4 regions of the Streptomyces sp. NPDC001678 genome follow, and region 3 is predicted to be linked to each of the others. Evidence: riboswitches for the same ligand, from Rfam matches in the RefSeq annotation. Region 3 holds a riboswitch; each other region holds the start of a gene.
The links. Region 3 has a riboswitch for cobalamin ahead of metE (5-methyltetrahydropteroyltriglutamate--homocysteine S-methyltransferase). Riboswitches for the same ligand answer to the same signal wherever they lie in the genome.

Region 1 (4,287 bases), on a different contig from region 3:
CGAACGCCCGTCCGGCCGCCTTCGCGACCTCGCGCAGGAACGCCCGGCGGAAGCCGTCGCTCTCCAGCGAGCCGTGCCAGTGCGTGCCCCACACCGCGCCCACCCGGCAGCCGTCCAGGCTGTGTCCTTTGTCATCAGAGATGAACGCCTCGGCCCCGCCCAGCACCTCGGCGACGCCGTGGTGGATCTCGTACCCCTCGACGTGCTCGCCCAGGGCCTCGCCGACCGGGCGGGCCAGGGTCTTCCCGACCGCGAACCGCACGCGCACCGGCAGCAGGCCCAGGCCCTCGACCGTGCCGGCCTTCGACTCGACCTCGTCGTCGATCCGCTCGCCCAGCAGCTGGAAGCCGCCGCAGATGCCCAGCACCGGGCGGCCCTCCGCCGCCCGCCGTACGAGCGCGTCGGCGAGCCCGCGTTCGCGCAGCCACGCGAGCGCCCGTACCGTGCCGCGCGTGCCCGGTACGACGACCAGGTCGGCGTCGGCGAGCTCCTCGGGGCGGTCCACGAACCGCACGACGACGCCCGGTTCGGCCGCCAGCGCGTCGACGTCCGTGAAGTTCGACATCAGCGGCACCGCGCACACGGCGACCCGCAGGACGTCCGCGCCGTGCGGCGGGGCGACCACGGACTCGCGGACCGCGCCGCGCAGGGACACGCGCAGGCCGTCCTCCTCGTCGATGCCCAGGCCGTGGGCGAACGGCAGCACGCCGAACGTCCGCCGGCCCGTCAGGTCGCGCAGCATCTCCAGCCCCGGCTCCAGCAGACTCACGTCGCCCCGGAACTTGTTGACCACGTAACCCGCTATCAGCTCCTGGTCCTCGGGGGAGAGCAGCGCTGTCGTACCGAAGAAGGAGGCGAAGACACCGCCCCGGTCGATGTCGCCGACCACGACCACGGGCAGGCGCGCGGCCCGGGCGATGCCCATGTTGACGATGTCGGAGCGGCGCAGGTTGATCTCGGCTGGGCTGCCGGCCCCCTCGCAGATCACGGCGTCGTGGGTGCGCCGCAGCTCGGCCAGGCACTCCGTCACCGTGCCGAACAGCTGCTCCTGGCGGCCCGCGTGGTAGCCGCGGGCGCTGAGCTCGCCCACCGGCTTGCCCATGAGGACGACCTGGCTGCTGCGGTCGCTGCCGGGCTTGAGCAGCACCGGGTTCATGAGGGCGCTCGGCTCGACGCGGGCGGCGGCGGCCTGCATGGCCTGCGCGCGCCCTATCTCCGCGCCGTCGCGCGTCACGAAGGAGTTGAGGGACATGTTCTGCGCCTTGAACGGCGCGACCTTGACGCCCTTGCGGACCAGCCAGCGGCAGATCCCGGCCGTGACCACGCTCTTGCCCGCGTCCGAGGTGGTCCCGGCCACCAGCAGGCCCCCGCCCGGCGGGCCCGTACGCCCGCTCCTGTCGGCTGTCACCGAGACTGTCACCGATTCCTCCCCGCCTTCCTGAACAGGCTGCCCACCGTACGAACCGCAACCGCCGTCCCCAGGGCCAGCAGCGACACCCGGCGCGAGAGCCGGACCGCGCGCTCGATGTCGGCCGTCCGCACGGGACGGTTCTCCCCGCCCAGTACGGGGCGGTGCTCGACGCGCCCGGCGTAGGCGAGGGTGCCGCCCAGGCGGACGCCCAGGGCCCCGGCGAAGGCGGCCTCGACCGGCCCGGCGTTGGGGCTGGGGTGGCGGGAGGCGTCGCGCCGGGCCACGCGCAGGGCGCCGCGCGGATCGGGCCCGGCGAGGACCGTGAGCGCGGCGGTCAGCCGGGCGCCCGGCCAGCCGACGACGTCGTCGAGCCGGGCCGACGCCCAGCCGAACCGCCGGAGCCTGGGCGACTTGTGACCCACCATGGCGTCGAGGGTGTTGACCGCCCGGAAGCCCACGAGCCCGGGCACGCCCCCCAGGGCGCCCCAGACGAGGGCGCCCACGACGGCGTCGGAGGTGTTCTCGGCGACGGACTCCACCACGGCCCGGGCGATCTGCTGCGCGTCCAGCGCCTGCGGGTCGCGGCCGCACAGGTGCGGCAGCCGCTCCCGGGCGACCTCCAGGTCCCCGGCGGCCAGCGCCCCGCCGATGGCCCGGGCCTCCCGGCCCAGGGACGTGCCGCCCAGGACGGACCACGTGACGGCGGCGGTCAGCGCGATGTCGGCCGCGCGGTGACGTCGCGCGGCACGGGCCAGCAGCCCGGCCCCGGCGACCGCGCCACCGGCGCAGACCAAGGTGTGGAGGGTGCCGTAGCCCCGGTGGTCGCGCCACAGCCGCCGCTCGACGGCCTGCGCGGCCCGCCCGAACGCGGCCACGGGGTGACCGCGGCGGGGGTCGCCGAGGAGCTGGTCGCAGGCGAAGCCCAGGGCGGCGCCGTACGCGAAGGAAAAGCGATCGCTGCCGGGCATGGCGAAGCGGTGTCCTCACTCAGGGTCCGCGCCCTGGCTCGACGTCGACCGGCGACCAGAGTCTCCTGGCTCCCGGATCCGCGCCGCCCCCGGCCTTCCGGCTCGCGCCGTGGCCATCGGTTGGGGGGACACTCCCCGGTGACAGTGGCGGGACCGCGCCGGATTCGCACCGGCTTCCTCTGCTGTCGCCGTTTGGCTCCGGAAGTCCACCATGGGGCGGGAAGGGGCGTCAACTCGCCCTGACCTGCGCTCCTACTGGCGCCGTCGGGCCGACCTCAAGACATATGCGCCGCTCTCTCGCCCACGGCCCGGACGCCCGGCAGCGCGCGCCGACGACGGAGGGGCGGGCGGGAGACGACGGAGGGGCGGGACCGGAGAACCCGGTCCCGCCCCTCCGCGAACGCACGCGGTGTGCCCGTCAGGCGACGATCAGATAGATCCCGTAGCCCACCGCCGCCGCGCACAGCGCGAAGCACGCGTACGCGCCGGTGCGGGTCAGAAGAGGCGAGCCGGTCGCGGAAGTGGCGCCCGCGGCCTCCGGCTTGCGGGACGTGCCGAGGATGCCGAGCGTGAAGACGCCCACGAGGCCGACGGTGACCACGAGGCTCACGCCGAAGACCTGGCCGAGAGCTGCCCAGTCGATGTGCATGGTGGTTCTTCCTCCGTTGCCCGGCGTCAGCCGGTCGTCGCGGCGGCGGGGGCGGCCGGGGTGGCGGGTGCCGGGGTGACCTGGGCGGCGGCCGGGGTCAGGGAGCCGGCGGGCGGCGGGGCCACGGCCTGAAGGGCGGCCGTGACGACACCGACGGGCTCCTCGGGGAGGCCCTGCGGCGTGCCCGGGTCGTTGACGTTGTCGTGGGTGACCGGCTTGCGGCGCGAGGCCGCCCAGATGGCGCCGGAGACCCCGAGGCCCAGGACGGCGACGGCGGCGATGCCCCAGTCGCCCTGGTCGGCCAGGAGCGCGGCGCCGGCGGCGACGAGGCCCGCGGCCGGGAGGGTCAGGCCCCACGCGGCGACCATGCGGCCAGCGGTCGACCAGCGCACCACGCCGCCCTTGCGGCCCAGGCCGGAGCCCATGATCGAGCCGGAGCAGACCTGGGTGGTGGAGAGCGCGAAGCCGATGTGCGAGGAGGCGAGGATCACGGTCGCGGCACCGGTCTGGGCGGCGAAGCCCTGCGCCGGCTTGATGTCGGCGAGACCCTTGCCGAGCGTCTGGATGATGCGCCAGCCGCCCAGGTACGTACCGAGCGCGATGGCCAGGCCCGCGGAGACGACGACCCACAGCGGCGGGTCGGAGTGCGGGGCGACGACGCCGCCGGTGACCAGGGCCAGGGTGATGACACCCATGGTCTTCTGGGCGTCGTTGGTGCCGTGGGCGAGGGAGACCAGGGCGGCCGAGGCGATCTGGCCGGCGCGGTAGCCCTTCGCGGTCTCCTGCTCGTCGCGGCCCTTGGTCAGGCGGAACGTCAGGCGGGTGGCGGCCCAGGCGGCGATGCCCGCCACGATCGGGGCGGCGACCGCGGGGATGAGGACCTTCATGACGACCTTGTCGGCGTTGACCGCGTCGAAGCCGACGGACGCGACGGTGGCGCCGATCAGACCGCCGAAGAGGGCGTGCGAGGAGCTGGAGGGCAGGCCCGCCAGCCAGGTCAGGAGATTCCAGACGATCGCGCCGACCAGCCCGGCGAAGATCACCTCTGGTCTGATGCCGGCACTCTCATCGATGATGCCTCCGGAGATCGTCTTCGCGACCTCGACGGACAGGAACGCCCCGACCAGGTTGAGCACGGCCGACATGGCCACTGCGGTCTTGGGCTTGAGCGCTCCGGTCGAGATGGTGGTGGCCATGGCGTTGGCCGTGTCGTGGAAGCCGTTCGTAAAGTCGAACACCAAGGCCGTGACGATCACGAT
Region 2 (4,287 bases), on a different contig from region 3:
CAAGTGATCGCACAGGGGACGGAGTCACCGCATGTCGGAACCACCCGAGCATCCACCCGGCCGCGCGGCCGCACAAGCCGCCGAGGACGGCCATAAACCACTCTTGACCGTACGCAACCCGGTCTTGACCGTCCCGCTGATCGTCGCGGGAGTATGCCTCGCCATCCCCTTCGTGGCGATGCTCTGGGTGGACTCCTACGCCAGGCTCACCCCGGCCCTCATCGGCATCCCCTTCTTCTACTGGTACCAGATGCTCTGGGTGCTGGTGTCCACCCTCCTCACCGTCATCGCCTACGTCATCGTGCGTCGGCGTGAGGAGACGGCCCGGCGGGAGCGGCACACAGGAGGTGAGAAAGGGTGAAGGACGGTGTGAACGGCGTGGCACTCGCCGTCTTCCTCTTCTTCTTCGTCGTCGTCACGGTCATGGGCTTCCTCGCCGCCCGTTGGCGAAAGGCCGAGAATGCCGACAACCTCGACGAATGGGGCCTGGGCGGCCGGTCCTTCGGCACCTGGGTCACCTGGTTCCTGCTGGGCGGGGACCTCTACACCGCCTATACGTTCGTGGCGGTACCGGCGGCGATCTACGCGGCGGGCGCGGCCGGCTTCTTCGCCGTGCCGTACACGATCATCACCTACCCGCTGGTCTTCACCTTCCTGCCCCGCCTGTGGTCGGTGGCGCACCGGCACGGCTATGTGACGTCGTCGGACTTCGTCCGGGGCCGGTTCGGCTCCCGGGGCCTCTCCCTCGCCCTCGCGGTGACGGGGATCCTGGCCACGATGCCGTACATCGCGCTGCAACTGGTCGGCATCCAGGCGGTGCTCGACGTCATGGGCGTCGGCGGCGGCGAGAACGCCAACTGGTTCGTCAAGGACCTGCCGCTCCTCATCGCCTTCGGCGTGCTCGCGGCGTACACCTACTCCTCCGGGCTGCGCGCCCCCGCGCTGATCGCCTTCGTCAAGGACGCGCTGATCTACATCGTGATCATCGTGGCGATCATCTACATACCGATCAAACTGGGCGGCTTCGAGCACATCTTCAGCAAGGCCGGCGAAGCGTTCGCGACCGAGAATCCCGCGACCGGGAAACCCCGGGGTTCGCTGATACCGGGCGCGGAGACGCAGTGGGCGTACGCGACGCTGGCGCTCGGCTCGGCGATGGCGCTCTTCCTCTACCCGCACTCGGTGACGGCGGTCCTCTCCAGCAGGAGCCGCAATGTCATCCGCCGGAACACCACCATCCTTCCCCTCTACTCCCTGATGCTGGGCCTGCTGGCGATGCTCGGCTTCATGGCCATCGCCGCCGGGGTGAAGGTGAAGAACGGCCAGCTGGCGATCCCCCAGCTCTTCGAGGACATGTTCCCGGACTGGTTCACCGGGGTGGCCTTCGCCGCGATCGGCATCGGCGCGCTCGTCCCGGCGGCCATCATGTCGATCGCCGCCGCAAATCTCTTCACCCGCAACATCTACAAGGACTTCCTCAAACCGGACGCCTCCCCCGAACACGAGGCGAAGGTGTCCAAGCTCGCTTCCCTGCTGGTCAAGGTCGGCGCGCTCGTTTTCGTCCTCACCATGGACAAAACGGTCGCCATCAATTTCCAGCTGCTGGGCGGCATCTGGATCCTCCAGACCGTGCCCGCGCTCGTCGGCGGGCTCTTCACCCGCTGGCCCCACCGCTGGGCGCTGCTCGCGGGCTGGGCGGCCGGCATGGCGTACGGGACCTGGCGGGCCTACGCCACGCCGAGCGCCACCCAGGATCACTTCGGGAACACCAACCTCATCCCCCTCATCGGAGAAAAGGGATATATCGGGCTCACCGCCTTCCTTCTCAACGTGATCGTCGTCATCGTCGCCACCGTCGCCCTCAAGGCGCTGAAGGTGCCCGACGGCGAGGACCGGACCCGGCCCTCGGACTACACGGCCGACGCCGGTGACCCGGGCGTCCGCGCGGACCTCCCGCCGGCCACCGCAGGAGCCCCCGGCGGGCACTGACCCGCCGCCCCCGGAACCATCTCCCAGGGGTCCTCCGGAGGGCCGCCACATCCCCGTCCAGGGGGCGTGGCGGTCCTCTTCTCTTGCCCTGCCAGGGACGCCCGTTAGCACATTCCGCGACCGCTTCATGACGCGACGACACAACATGTGGGGGCGCGTGCGAGACCCGGCACTAGATGTATGCTCGTCTCCGCTGTCGTCGCAGGGGAATCCGGTGGAAATCCGGAACTGTCCCGCAACGGTGTATGTGTGCGCATATACCCAGCGCACCTGAAGTCCGACGACCTGCCGACAGCGCGCCCACCACCGAGCCTGCCCCGGCTCGGCCATGGGCGTTGAATTCGTCCGGGCCCCGCGGGTTGGGTCGATGGACGCCTACGAGGCATGCCCTGGTGCAAGTGGCATGCGCGTGCGCGCCCCTCGCTCTCCCGCCCGGCCCACCCAGCCGAGCGAGGGAGAGCCTCAGTGACCATCGCGCCCGCAGATCCGGTTTCAGCTCCGGTCTCAGCGAATGCGGAAGCGACCGGCGGCCCCGGGACCGCGCTCCTGCGCACCCTGACCGACCTCACCGCCGACCTTCCGGCCACCGACCCGGGCAAGGTCGCCGCCGCCGCGCTGCGCGGCCGCAGCGCCGCCGCGGACGACGCCGAGTTGCGCTCCCTCGCCACCGAGGCCGCCGCCGGCCTCATCGCCGAGGAGCCGGAGTACTCCAAGCTCGCCGCGCGCCTGCTCACCCTGGCCATCGCCGACGAGGCGGCCGGCCAGGGCGCCACCTCCTTCTCCGCCTCCGTCGAGGTCGGGCACCGCGAGGGGCTCATCGCCGACGACACGGCCGCCTTCGTGCGCACCCACGCCGCACGCCTGGACGCCCTCGTCGAGACCGCCCTCACGGACGGCGCGGACGACCGCTTCGGCTACTTCGGCCTGCGCACCCTGCACAGCCGCTACCTGCTGCGCCACCCGATCCACCGCGACGTGATCGAGACCCCGCAGCACTTCCTGCTGCGCGTCGCCTGCGGCCTCGCCGAGGACCACTCGGAGCGGGCCCTGGAGGACGTCGCGGAGCTGTACCGGCTGACGAGCACCCTCTCGTACCTGCCGTCCTCCCCGACGCTGTTCAACTCCGGCACCCGCCACCCGCAGATGTCGTCCTGCTACCTGCTGGACTCCCCGCTGGACGAGCTGGACTCCATCTACGACCGCTACCACCAGGTGGCGCGCCTGTCGAAGCACGCGGGCGGCATCGGCCTGTCGTACTCGCGCATCCGCTCGCGCGGCTCGCTGATCCGGGGCACCAACGGTCACTCCAACGGCATCGTGCCGTTCCTGCGCACCCTCGACGCCTCCGTCGCCGCCGTCAACCAGGGCGGCCGGCGCAAGGGCGCGGCCTGTGTCTACCTGGAGACCTGGCACGCCGACATCGAGGAGTTCCTGGAGCTCCGCGACAACACCGGTGAGGAGGCCCGCCGCACCCACAACCTCAACATCGCGCACTGGATCCCGGACGAGTTCATGCGCCGCGTCGAGACGGACGCGGACTGGTCGCTCTTCTCCCCCGCCGACACCCCGGACCTGGTCGACCTCTACGGCGACGAGTTCGACGCCGCCTACCGCGCCTACGAGGCCGCGGGCAAGGCCGTCAAGACCATCCCGGCGCGGGTGCTCTACGCCCGGATGATGCGCACCCTCGCGCAGACCGGCAACGGCTGGATGACCTTCAAGGACGCCGCCAACCGCACGGCCAACCAGACGGCCGAGAAGGGCGCGGTCGTCCACTCCTCGAACCTCTGCACCGAGATCCTCGAGGTCACCAACGACGGCGAGACCGCGGTCTGCAACCTGGGCTCGGTCAACCTCGCGCAGCACCTCGGCGCCGACGGCGAGATGGACTGGGAGAAGCTCGACCGTACGGTCCGTACGGCCGTCACCTTCCTCGACCGCGTCGTGGACATCAACTTCTACCCGACCGAGCAGGCCGGCAGCTCCAACAGCCGCTGGCGCCCGGTGGGCCTGGGCCTGATGGGTCTGCAGGACGTCTTCTTCCGCCTGCGCATGCCCTTCGACTCCCCCGAGGCGAAGGCCCTGTCCACCAAGATCTCCGAGCGGATCATGCTCGCGGCGTACGAGGCCTCCGCGGACCTCGCCGAGCGCCACGGCCCCCACCCGGCCTGGGCCGCGACCCGCACCGCCCGCGGTGTGCTCCACCCGGACCACTACCCCAACGCCGTCGCCGCGTGGGAGGACCGCTGGGAGGCGCTGCGCGCCCGCATCGGCCAGGTCGGCATGCGCAACTCGCTG
Region 3 (4,287 bases):
AGACCCCGGATCGTGCCGTTCTCCATCCGCATGGTCGTGAAGTGCCCGTAGTTCGTGAGGGCGAGGCTCTGGAGGTCGTCGAGGGTAACGGGCTTTCCGTTGAGTTCGGCCATGCGGGCAGTCTCTCAGCCGTCGAGGAGACGGGGTGCCCCCGGTTGATGACGACCCGGGGGCACCCCGTCCCGCGCCTTACGAGGAAGAGGAAGAGGACGAGGAAGAGTCCGGGAGTTCCTCCCGCAGCGTGCGCGCCGCCTTCACCAGGTGTTCCAGCGAGGCGCGGACCTCGGGCCAGGCGCGGGTCTTCAGGCCGCAGTCGGGGTTGACCCACAGCCGTTCGGCGGGGATGGCCGCGAGGCCCCGGCGCAGCAGGGCGGCCGCCTCGTCGGTGCCGGGGACGCGGGGCGAGTGGATGTCGTAGACGCCGGGGCCCACCTCGCGGGGGTAGCCGGCGCCCGCGAGTTCGCCCGCGACCTGCATATGGGAGCGTGCCGCCTCCAGGCTGATGACGTCGGCGTCGAGGTCGTCGATGGCCTGGAGGATGTCGCCGAACTCGGCGTAGCACATGTGGGTGTGGATCTGGGTGTCCGGGCGGACGCCGCCGGTGGTCAGGCGGAAGGCCTCGGTGGCCCAGGACAGATAGCCGGGGCGGGCGGCGGCGCGCAGGGGGAGGGTCTCGCGGAGGGCGGGTTCGTCGACCTGGATCACGGCGGTGCCCGCCGCCTCCAGGTCGGCGACCTCGTCGCGCAGGGCGAGCGCGACCTGGCGGGCGGTCTCGGCGCGGGGCTGGTCGTCGCGGACGAAGGACCAGGCGAGCATGGTGACGGGGCCGGTGAGCATGCCCTTGACGGGGCGTGCGGTGAGGGACTGGGCGTGGGTCGTCCAGCGCACGGTCATCGGCTCGGGCCGGGAGACGTCGCCGGCCAGGACCGGCGGGCGGACGTAGCGGGTGCCGTAGGACTGGACCCAGCCGTGCCGGGTGGCGAGGTAGCCGGTGAGGCGTTCGGCGAAGTACTGGACCATGTCGTTGCGTTCGGCCTCGCCGTGGACCAGGACGTCCAGGCCGGTCTTCTCCTGGAAGGCGACGACCTCGCGGATCTCGGCCTCGATGCGCCGCTCGTAGGCGTCGGTGTCGATGCGCCCGGCGCGCAGGTCGGCGCGGGCGGTACGCAGTTCGGTGGTCTGGGGGAAGGAACCGATGGTGGTCGTGGGCAGCGGGGGCAGGCCCAGCCGGGCGCGCTGGGCGGCCGTCCGCTCGGCGTAGGGCAGGGAGCGGCGGGCGTCGTCGCCGGTGACGGCGGCGGTGCGGGCGCGGACGGCCGGGTCGTGGGTGAGGGCGGAGCCGGCGCGGGAGGCCAGGTCGGCGCGGTTGGCGGTGAGTTCGGCGGCGATCGCGGCGGTGCCGTGGCCGAGGCCGCGGGCGAGGGTGACGATCTCGGTGGTCTTCTGGCGGGCGAAGGCGAGCCAGCGGGCGATCCGCGGGTCGATGTCGTGTTCGGCGGTGGCGTCGAGGGGGACGTGGAGGAGGGAGCTGGAGGCGGCGACGTCCACGCGGTCGGCGAGGCCGAGGAGGGTGGCGAGGGTGGCCAGCGACGCCGTCAGGTCGTTGATCCAGATGTTGCGGCCGTCGACGACGCCCGCGACGAGCCGTTTGCCGGGCAGTCCGCCGACGGCGGCGAGGTCGTCGAGGTTGGCGGCGGCGGGGCCGGTGAAGTCGAGGGCGAGGCCGTCGACGGGGGCCTTGGCCAGTACGGGCAGGGCCTCGCCGAGCCGGTCGAAGTAGGAGGCGACCAGCAGCTTCGGGCGGTCCGTGCGGCCGCCGAGGTCGCGGTAGGCGCGGGCGGCCGCGGTCAGTTCGGCCGGGGTGCGGTCCTGGACGAGGGCGGGCTCGTCCAGCTGGACCCACTCGGCCCCGGCGGCGCGCAGCGCGGTGAGTACGTCGGCGTAGACGGGCAGCAGCCGGTCCAGGAGGGTGAGCGGGTCGAAGCCGGCCGGGGCGCCGGGGGCGGGCTTGGCGAGCAGGAGGTAGGTGACCGGCCCGACGAGGACGGGGCGGGCGGCGAGGCCGAGGGCCAGGGCCTCGGCGAGTTCGCCGAGCTGTTTGGCGGGGTCGGCGGTGAAGACGGTGTCGGGGCCGAGCTCCGGGACGAGGTAGTGGTAGTTGGTGTCGAACCACTTGGTCATCTCCAGGGGCGCCACGTCCTGGGTGCCGCGTGCCATGGCGAAGTAGCCGTCCAGGGGGTCGGCGGCGAAGGCGGCGCGGTGGCGGGCGGGGATCGCGCCGACCATGACGCTGGTGTCGAGGACGTGGTCGTAGTACGAGAAGTCACCGGTGGGGACCTCGTGGAGGCCGGCGGCGTCGAGATCGCGCCATGTGGCGGCGCGCAGTGCGGCGGCGGTCCGGCGCAGGGCGTCGGCGGTGACGGCGCCCTTCCAGTAGCCTTCGACGGCCTTCTTCAGTTCCCGGTCCCGCCCTTGGCGGGGGTAGCCGTACAGGGTGGCCCGGGCTGCCGCGGCTGCGGACTTGCTGGTCACGGAACTCTCCTTCGCGAGCTCGTCTTCACAGGATCCTGGAAGGGCCGCGAGGGGTCGCGCCGGTGCGGGCGAGCCGACGGGTGCTCGTCCGTGCGCGCCGACCCGCCCTCGGGGTCACCGGGATCTCCGCGCGCGGTGCGTTCGCGCGCGGGCAGCGGGCAGGTCTTCGGACTCGCGGGCGCGTCCACCCGAGGGCGGACACCTAGTGGCCGTCGCTTCCCGGGCCCTGTCGGGCCCAGTGCGTATGACGGCGGTCGTTCCCGCTCACCGCTGCGGGGCAGTCCCGGATTCCCACCGGGTTCCCTCTTGCGACGCGTCTGCCTGGCGGGCAGGGCGAACCGGCTGCGTGGCCAGCGTAGGCACAGAAGTCGCCCGCCGAACAGCCCTGTTCACATACCGGTCACACTCGGGTGGCGAAGGAGGCGGAGCGGTCGGGGAGGCGGAGCGGTCAAGGAGGCGGAGCGGTCGGGGAACGGTCGCTAAGCGGGCGCGGGCCCGGCGCAGGCCCCGTGCGGGTCCAGCGCACGCTCCAGGGCGTGCGCGCCGGTCGTACGCCGGTACGCGTCCCCCCGCCCCATGGCGCAATGTTGGCCTGAACGGTACGGTCGCGTGGACATGACGACGGGGTGACGGAAGCCGGTGGGAATCCGGCACGGTCGCGCCACTGTGAATCCGGCCGAGCGCTCGTGGCAGCGCGGTGACGCCCGGGGAGTCAGACCCGCCTCCCGTCGTCCAGGAACCCCTAGTTCTGGGACGCGTGTTTCCCCAGGAGGTTTGATCATGGCCTATTCCGCCGCTCCCGTGTCCGGCGCTCCCACGTCCGGCTCGTCCGCCCGGCCGGAGATCGCGCCGATATCCCTCAAGGCGATCGCCCCGTGGGCGGTCTTCTTCGGCCTTCTCATGCTGATCCTGCTGTACTTCGTCGGCGCCGAGCAGGGCGCCACCTCGCTGCTGTCCGGCGAGGGCGTCCACGAGTGGGTCCACGACGGACGCCACCTGCTCGGCTTCCCGTGCCACTGACCCCCGGGGAGTCCGACTCGTGAATACCGTCTCCGTACGGTCGCTGCTGGTGCGCGGCATGCTCGCCGGGCTGGCGGCGGGGTGCCTCGCGTTGCTCGTGGCCTATCTGCTCGGTGAGCCGTCCGTGGACAAGGCCATCGGCTTCGAGGAGGCCCACAGCCACGACGACCACGGTGTGGAGCTGGTCAGCCGCACCCTCCAGTCCACCGCCGGGCTGGCGACCGGCGTCCTGGTCTACGGCGTCGCGCTCGGCGGCATCGCGGCGCTGGCCTTCTGCGTGGCCCTGGGCCGCATCGGCCGGATCGGCCCGCGCGCCACGGCGGCCCTGCTCTCGCTGGGCGGGCTGCTGGTGGTCTATGTGGTGCCGTTCCTCAAGTACCCGGCCAATCCGCCGTCCGTCGGCGACCCCGACACCATCGGCAAGCGCACCGCACTGTACTTCCTGATGATCGTGCTCAGCGTCCTGCTGGGCGTCGCCGCGATCTTCCTGGGCCGTGCGCTGGTCCCCCGGCTGGGCGGCTGGTGGGCCGGCGTCGTAGCGGTGGCGGCGTTCGCCCTGATGGCGGGGGTGGCGTACGCCGTCCTGCCCGTGGTCGACGAGGTGCCCGCGGACTTCCCGGCCACCGTGCTGTGGCGGTTCCGCCTCGCGGCCCTGGCCATCCAGTGCGCCCTGTGGGCGGGCTTCGGGCTGCTCTTCGGGCACCTGGCGGAACGGCTGCTCGTCCACCGGGCCGG
Region 4 (4,287 bases), on a different contig from region 3:
GGTCCCGCGCCTCGTCGAGGACCTCGACGGGCCGGTACCAGAGCCCGAATATGAGGCGGTGCCAGAGCAGCTTGCGCGGCTGGGCACCGGGGACGGGCGGGGGAGGGGCAGTGGTCACAGGCATGGGTGCCGTTTTATCACCGTTCGGCCGGACCGCAGGAGTCCGGGCGGCCCGGCCGGTGGAGCGGACGTACCGTCAGGCGGGCGTGGGCGCCACGCCGCCGGGGCCCGTACCCGGGTCCGTACCGGGGTCGGGATCGTCGTCCCCCGCGTCGGCCGCGGGCCTGTCGGGGACGGCCGTCACGGGCTCGCCGAGCCCGGGCGCCAAGGTCGCTGCGGGCAGGTAGTCCTCGCTGATCTCCCGTGGCCCGAACGGCCACACCTTCTCCCGCGCCGCCCACAGCACGAAGGCCACGCACCCGGCGCCCACCCAGGCCAGCGACCACTCGATGGGATGGCGGCCGGGGGAGTTCCGGTCGGCGAAGCCGTAGATCACCAGCCAGCCCGCCAGCGCCACCAGGCTCGGCAGCGGATAGAGCCACATCCGGTACGGGCGCGGCAGCCCCGGCTGCCGGCGCCGCAGCACGGTCACGGCCAGCACCTGCGACAGCGCCTGGAGGATCACCATGACCGCCATCAGCAACTGGATGATCGTCGCCAGGTCGGTGTGACGGCCGATCAGAAAGCCGATCGCCGAGATCAGTCCCATCGTCGTCAGGGGCAGCACCGGGAAGCGCAGCCGTGGGTGGAGGGCGCCGAAGCGGCGGAAGAAGACGTTCTCCCGCGCGGCGTCCACGGGGATGCGCGAGCCGCCCAGCAGTCCGGTGAAGACCGACGCGAAGGCCGTGACGAGGATCAGCACGGTGACGACGTCCGCCGCGCCCTTGCCCCACGTCTGCTCCAGGACCGCCGAGGCCACGGAGGACCCGGCCGTGGAGTCCGGGTCCAGCATCTGCCGCCAGTCGACGACGCCCAGGGTGCCGATCTGGAGCAGCAGGTAGATGGCCATGATGCCGAGGATCGAGTAGATGATGGACCGTGGCATGACCCGCCCGGGGTCCTTGATCTCGGCGCCCATGTAGGCGACGGTGCTGTAGCCCCCGTAGTCGTAGATGCCGATGGTCAGGCCCGCCGCGAAGCCCAGCCAGAACTGACCGGTCGTGAGGTCGAAGGCGCCCGCCGGGTAGGTGAAGGCCAGGTCCGGGCTGAAGTGGGTGAACGCGGCGACGATGACCAGGACGACGGAGACGATCATCACGCCCCACAGCACGGCCGTGATCCGCGCGATGCTCTCCACCCGCCGCCACAGCAGCCCGACGACCACCACGACGAACGCCAGGCCCGTCAGATCGCCCTGGGTCTGTGTCATGCCCGGCCAGAGGTAGCCCAGGTACTGGACGAAGCCGATCACACCCGTGGCCATGGCCAGCGGGATGAAGAGCATCGCCGTCCACACGAACAGGAACGGCACCAGTCTGCCGGTGCGGTACTGGAACGCCTGCCGCAGATAGACGTAGCTGCCGCCCGCGCCGGGCATCGCCGCGCCCAGCTCGGCCCACACCAGCCCGTCGGCCAGGGCCAGCAGCGCCCCGGCGACGAAGCCGATGACCGCCTGCGGCCCGCCGAAGGAGGCCACCATCAAGGGAATGGTGACGAACGGTCCTATGCCGCACATCTGGCTCATGTTGATGGCGGTGGCCTGGAACAGCCCGATACGGCGGACGAACGCCGCCCGCTCTTCCGGCACCTCGGGCTCCGGTCGCCCGGGCCCCCGCTCGATGTCCCCTGCCGTGCCCGCCATTGGCGCTCAGCCCTCTCGCGTCCGTCCGTCGAGGTGTTCCTGCACTCGTACACCGGGCCGCCCGGCACGTCCATCACCTGCGAAGTGTCGGACCTTGCTGCGAGGAGATGGCAAGTGCCACATTCTCGCCCCGGAGCCCGGCCGGGACGTTATGGTTGCCCGGCCGTGGTGTTCGGGAAGACCGGTGAGGCCCTCGTGGGCCGATTCCGGAGCGGCCCTCGCCACTGTGATCGGGGAGTGACCGTCCTCTTCCGCGCGCCCCGGCGCGCGGAGCCACTGGCAGCGTCCGGCTGCCGGGAAGGCGGGGCGGTAACGCCAGTCACCCGTAAGCCAGGAGACCGGCCACGGCATCTCGAAATGATCCACGAGGTGCTGGAGCGTTCACCCCAAGATGTCCATATCCACTGACCCGTCCACCGAACCGTCCGCGCCCGCCTTCCGCTGGCGCCGTGAGGACACCCTGCGGACCGCCGGCCTGCTGGCCGTCGTCGTCGCCCTCCACGTCGTCGCCTTCGGCGTGCTCTTCCTGCTGGTCGTGCCGAACCACTACACCGTCGGCTCCAAGGCCTTCGGCGTCGGCCTCGGCGTCACCGCCTACACCCTCGGCATGCGGCACGCCTTCGACGCCGACCACATCGCCGCCATCGACAACACCACCCGCAAGCTGATGGCGGACGGCAAACGCCCGGTCTCCGTCGGCTTCTGGTTCGCCCTCGGCCACTCCAGCGTCGTCGTCCTGCTGACCCTGCTGGTCAGCGGGGGCACCCGGCTGGCCGGGACGCTGATGAACGAGGACTCCACCACTCATCAGACCCTCGGTGTCGTCGGCACCTCGGTCTCCGGCGGCTTCCTCTACCTCATCGCCCTCCTCAACCTCGTCGCCCTCGCCGGCATCATGAGGGTCTTCCGCGCCATGCGCGAGGGCCGCTACGACGAGGCCGAACTGGAGAAGCAGCTCGACTCGCGCGGCTTCATGAACCGCCTCCTCGGCCGTTTCACCCGCTCCATCACCCGCCCCGGCCAGATGTACCCGCTGGGCTTCCTCTTCGGCCTGGGCTTCGACACCGCCACCGAGGTCACCCTGATGGTCATGGCGGGCAGCGGCGCCGCCGCCGGGCTGCCCTGGTACGCGATCATGTGCCTGCCGCTGCTGTTCGCCGCCGGCATGAGCCTGTTCGACACGCTCGACGGCACGTTCATGAACTTCGCCTACCAGTGGGCGTTCTCCAACCCCGTCAGAAAGGTCTACTACAACCTCACCATCACCGGGCTGTCCATCGCCGTCGCCTTCCTCATCGGCACCATCGAGCTGGTGGGCGTGCTCCACGAGAAACTCGATCTGGACGACGCGGTGACCGGCTGGATCGCGGGGCTGAACCTCGACAACGTCGGTTTCGTCATCGTCGGGCTGTTCGTGGTGGTCTGGGCCGCCGCCCTCGGCTACTGGCGCTTCGCCAAGGTCGAACAGCGCTGGGCGGCCCGGACGACCGCCGCCGGAGCCCTTACGGACCGGTGACGAACGGCGGCGCGCAGGGGCCTTCCGGGTGCCGCCGGCCCTAACGTCGGCGGCATGCGCGTACTTGTCACCGGAGGCGCGGGCTTCATCGGCTCGCACATCGTCCGGGCCCTGACCGCCCGGGGCCATGAAGCCGTCGTCCTCGACGCCCTGCTGCCCGCCGCCCACCCCACCGCCCCGCCCCGGCCCCACGGCGTCGAGTGGTACGAGGCCGACGTGCGCGACCGGGCCGCGGTGGCCCGGTCGCTGCGCGGCGTCGACGCCGTCTGCCACCAGGCCGCCATGGTCGGCCTCGGCAAGGACTTCGCCGACGCCCCCGCCTACGTGGGCTGCAACGACCTCGGTACGGCGGTCCTGCTCGCCGCCATGGCGGAGGCCGGGGTGCGGGGGCTGGTGCTGGCCGGCTCGATGGTCGTCTACGGCGAGGGGCGGTACGACTGCCCCGCGCACGGCCGGGTGCGGCCGGGCCCCCGGGCGGCGGCTGACCTGGCGGCGGGCCGCTTCGAGCCCCGCTGCCCCGACTGCGCCCGGGAACTGGTCCCCGGCCTGGTCGGCGAAGAGGCCCCCGCCGACCCCCGGAACGTCTACGCCACGACCAAGCTCGCCCAGGAACACCTGGCCGCGGCCTGGGCCCGGGCCACCGACGGCACGGCCGTGGCGCTGCGCTACCACAACGTCTACGGTCCCGGGATGCCCCGCGACACTCCCTACGCGGGCGTCGCCTCCTTCTACCGCTCCTCCCTCGCCCGGGGCGAGGCGCCGCGCGTCTTCGAGGACGGCGGCCAGCGCCGGGACTTCGTCCACGTCCGGGACGTCGCCGCCGCGAACGTCCTCGCCCTGGAGGCGCTCGCGGGCCGCGAGCCGGGCCTGGCACGCCCGTACAACTGCGGCAGCGGCGAGCCGAGGACGATCGCCGACATGGCGCTGGCCCTGTCGGCCGCGTACGGCGGCCCGCGCCCGGTGGTGACGG

Region 1: it holds a riboswitch for cobalamin, as region 3 does, so the genes downstream of both, ACFYZR_RS00325 (cobalamin biosynthesis protein) here and metE (5-methyltetrahydropteroyltriglutamate--homocysteine S-methyltransferase) in region 3, are expected to answer to the same signal.
Region 2: it holds a riboswitch for cobalamin, as region 3 does, so the genes downstream of both, ACFYZR_RS29720 (ribonucleoside-diphosphate reductase subunit alpha) here and metE (5-methyltetrahydropteroyltriglutamate--homocysteine S-methyltransferase) in region 3, are expected to answer to the same signal.
Region 4: it holds a riboswitch for cobalamin, as region 3 does, so the genes downstream of both, ACFYZR_RS17100 (HoxN/HupN/NixA family nickel/cobalt transporter) here and metE (5-methyltetrahydropteroyltriglutamate--homocysteine S-methyltransferase) in region 3, are expected to answer to the same signal.

Annotation. Positions count from the first base shown of each region.
Region 1 is NZ_JBIAUP010000001.1:56,932-61,218, reverse strand. It holds gene ACFYZR_RS00330 (cobyric acid synthase) at 1-1,420, opposite strand, end outside; gene ACFYZR_RS00325 (cobalamin biosynthesis protein) at 1,417-2,379, opposite strand; cobalamin riboswitch at 2,438-2,560, opposite strand; gene ACFYZR_RS00320 (hypothetical protein) at 2,798-3,028, opposite strand; gene ACFYZR_RS00315 (anion permease) at 3,055-4,287, opposite strand, start outside.
Region 2 is NZ_JBIAUP010000020.1:15,813-20,099, forward strand. It holds gene ACFYZR_RS29710 (DUF3311 domain-containing protein) at 104-361, shown strand; gene mctP (monocarboxylate uptake permease MctP) at 358-1,989, shown strand; cobalamin riboswitch at 2,153-2,297, shown strand; gene ACFYZR_RS29720 (ribonucleoside-diphosphate reductase subunit alpha) at 2,455-4,287, shown strand, end outside.
Region 3 is NZ_JBIAUP010000012.1:70,540-74,826, reverse strand. It holds gene ACFYZR_RS24020 (aminotransferase class IV family protein) at 1-113, opposite strand, end outside; gene metE (5-methyltetrahydropteroyltriglutamate--homocysteine S-methyltransferase) at 190-2,532, opposite strand; cobalamin riboswitch at 2,693-2,840, opposite strand; cobalamin riboswitch at 3,164-3,250, shown strand; gene ACFYZR_RS24010 (CbtB-domain containing protein) at 3,313-3,552, shown strand; gene ACFYZR_RS24005 (CbtA family protein) at 3,572-4,287, shown strand, end outside.
Region 4 is NZ_JBIAUP010000007.1:117,730-122,016, reverse strand. It holds gene ACFYZR_RS17110 (YIP1 family protein) at 1-124, opposite strand, end outside; gene ACFYZR_RS17105 (APC family permease) at 197-1,801, opposite strand; cobalamin riboswitch at 1,951-2,163, shown strand; gene ACFYZR_RS17100 (HoxN/HupN/NixA family nickel/cobalt transporter) at 2,193-3,317, shown strand; gene ACFYZR_RS17095 (NAD-dependent epimerase/dehydratase family protein) at 3,372-4,287, shown strand, end outside.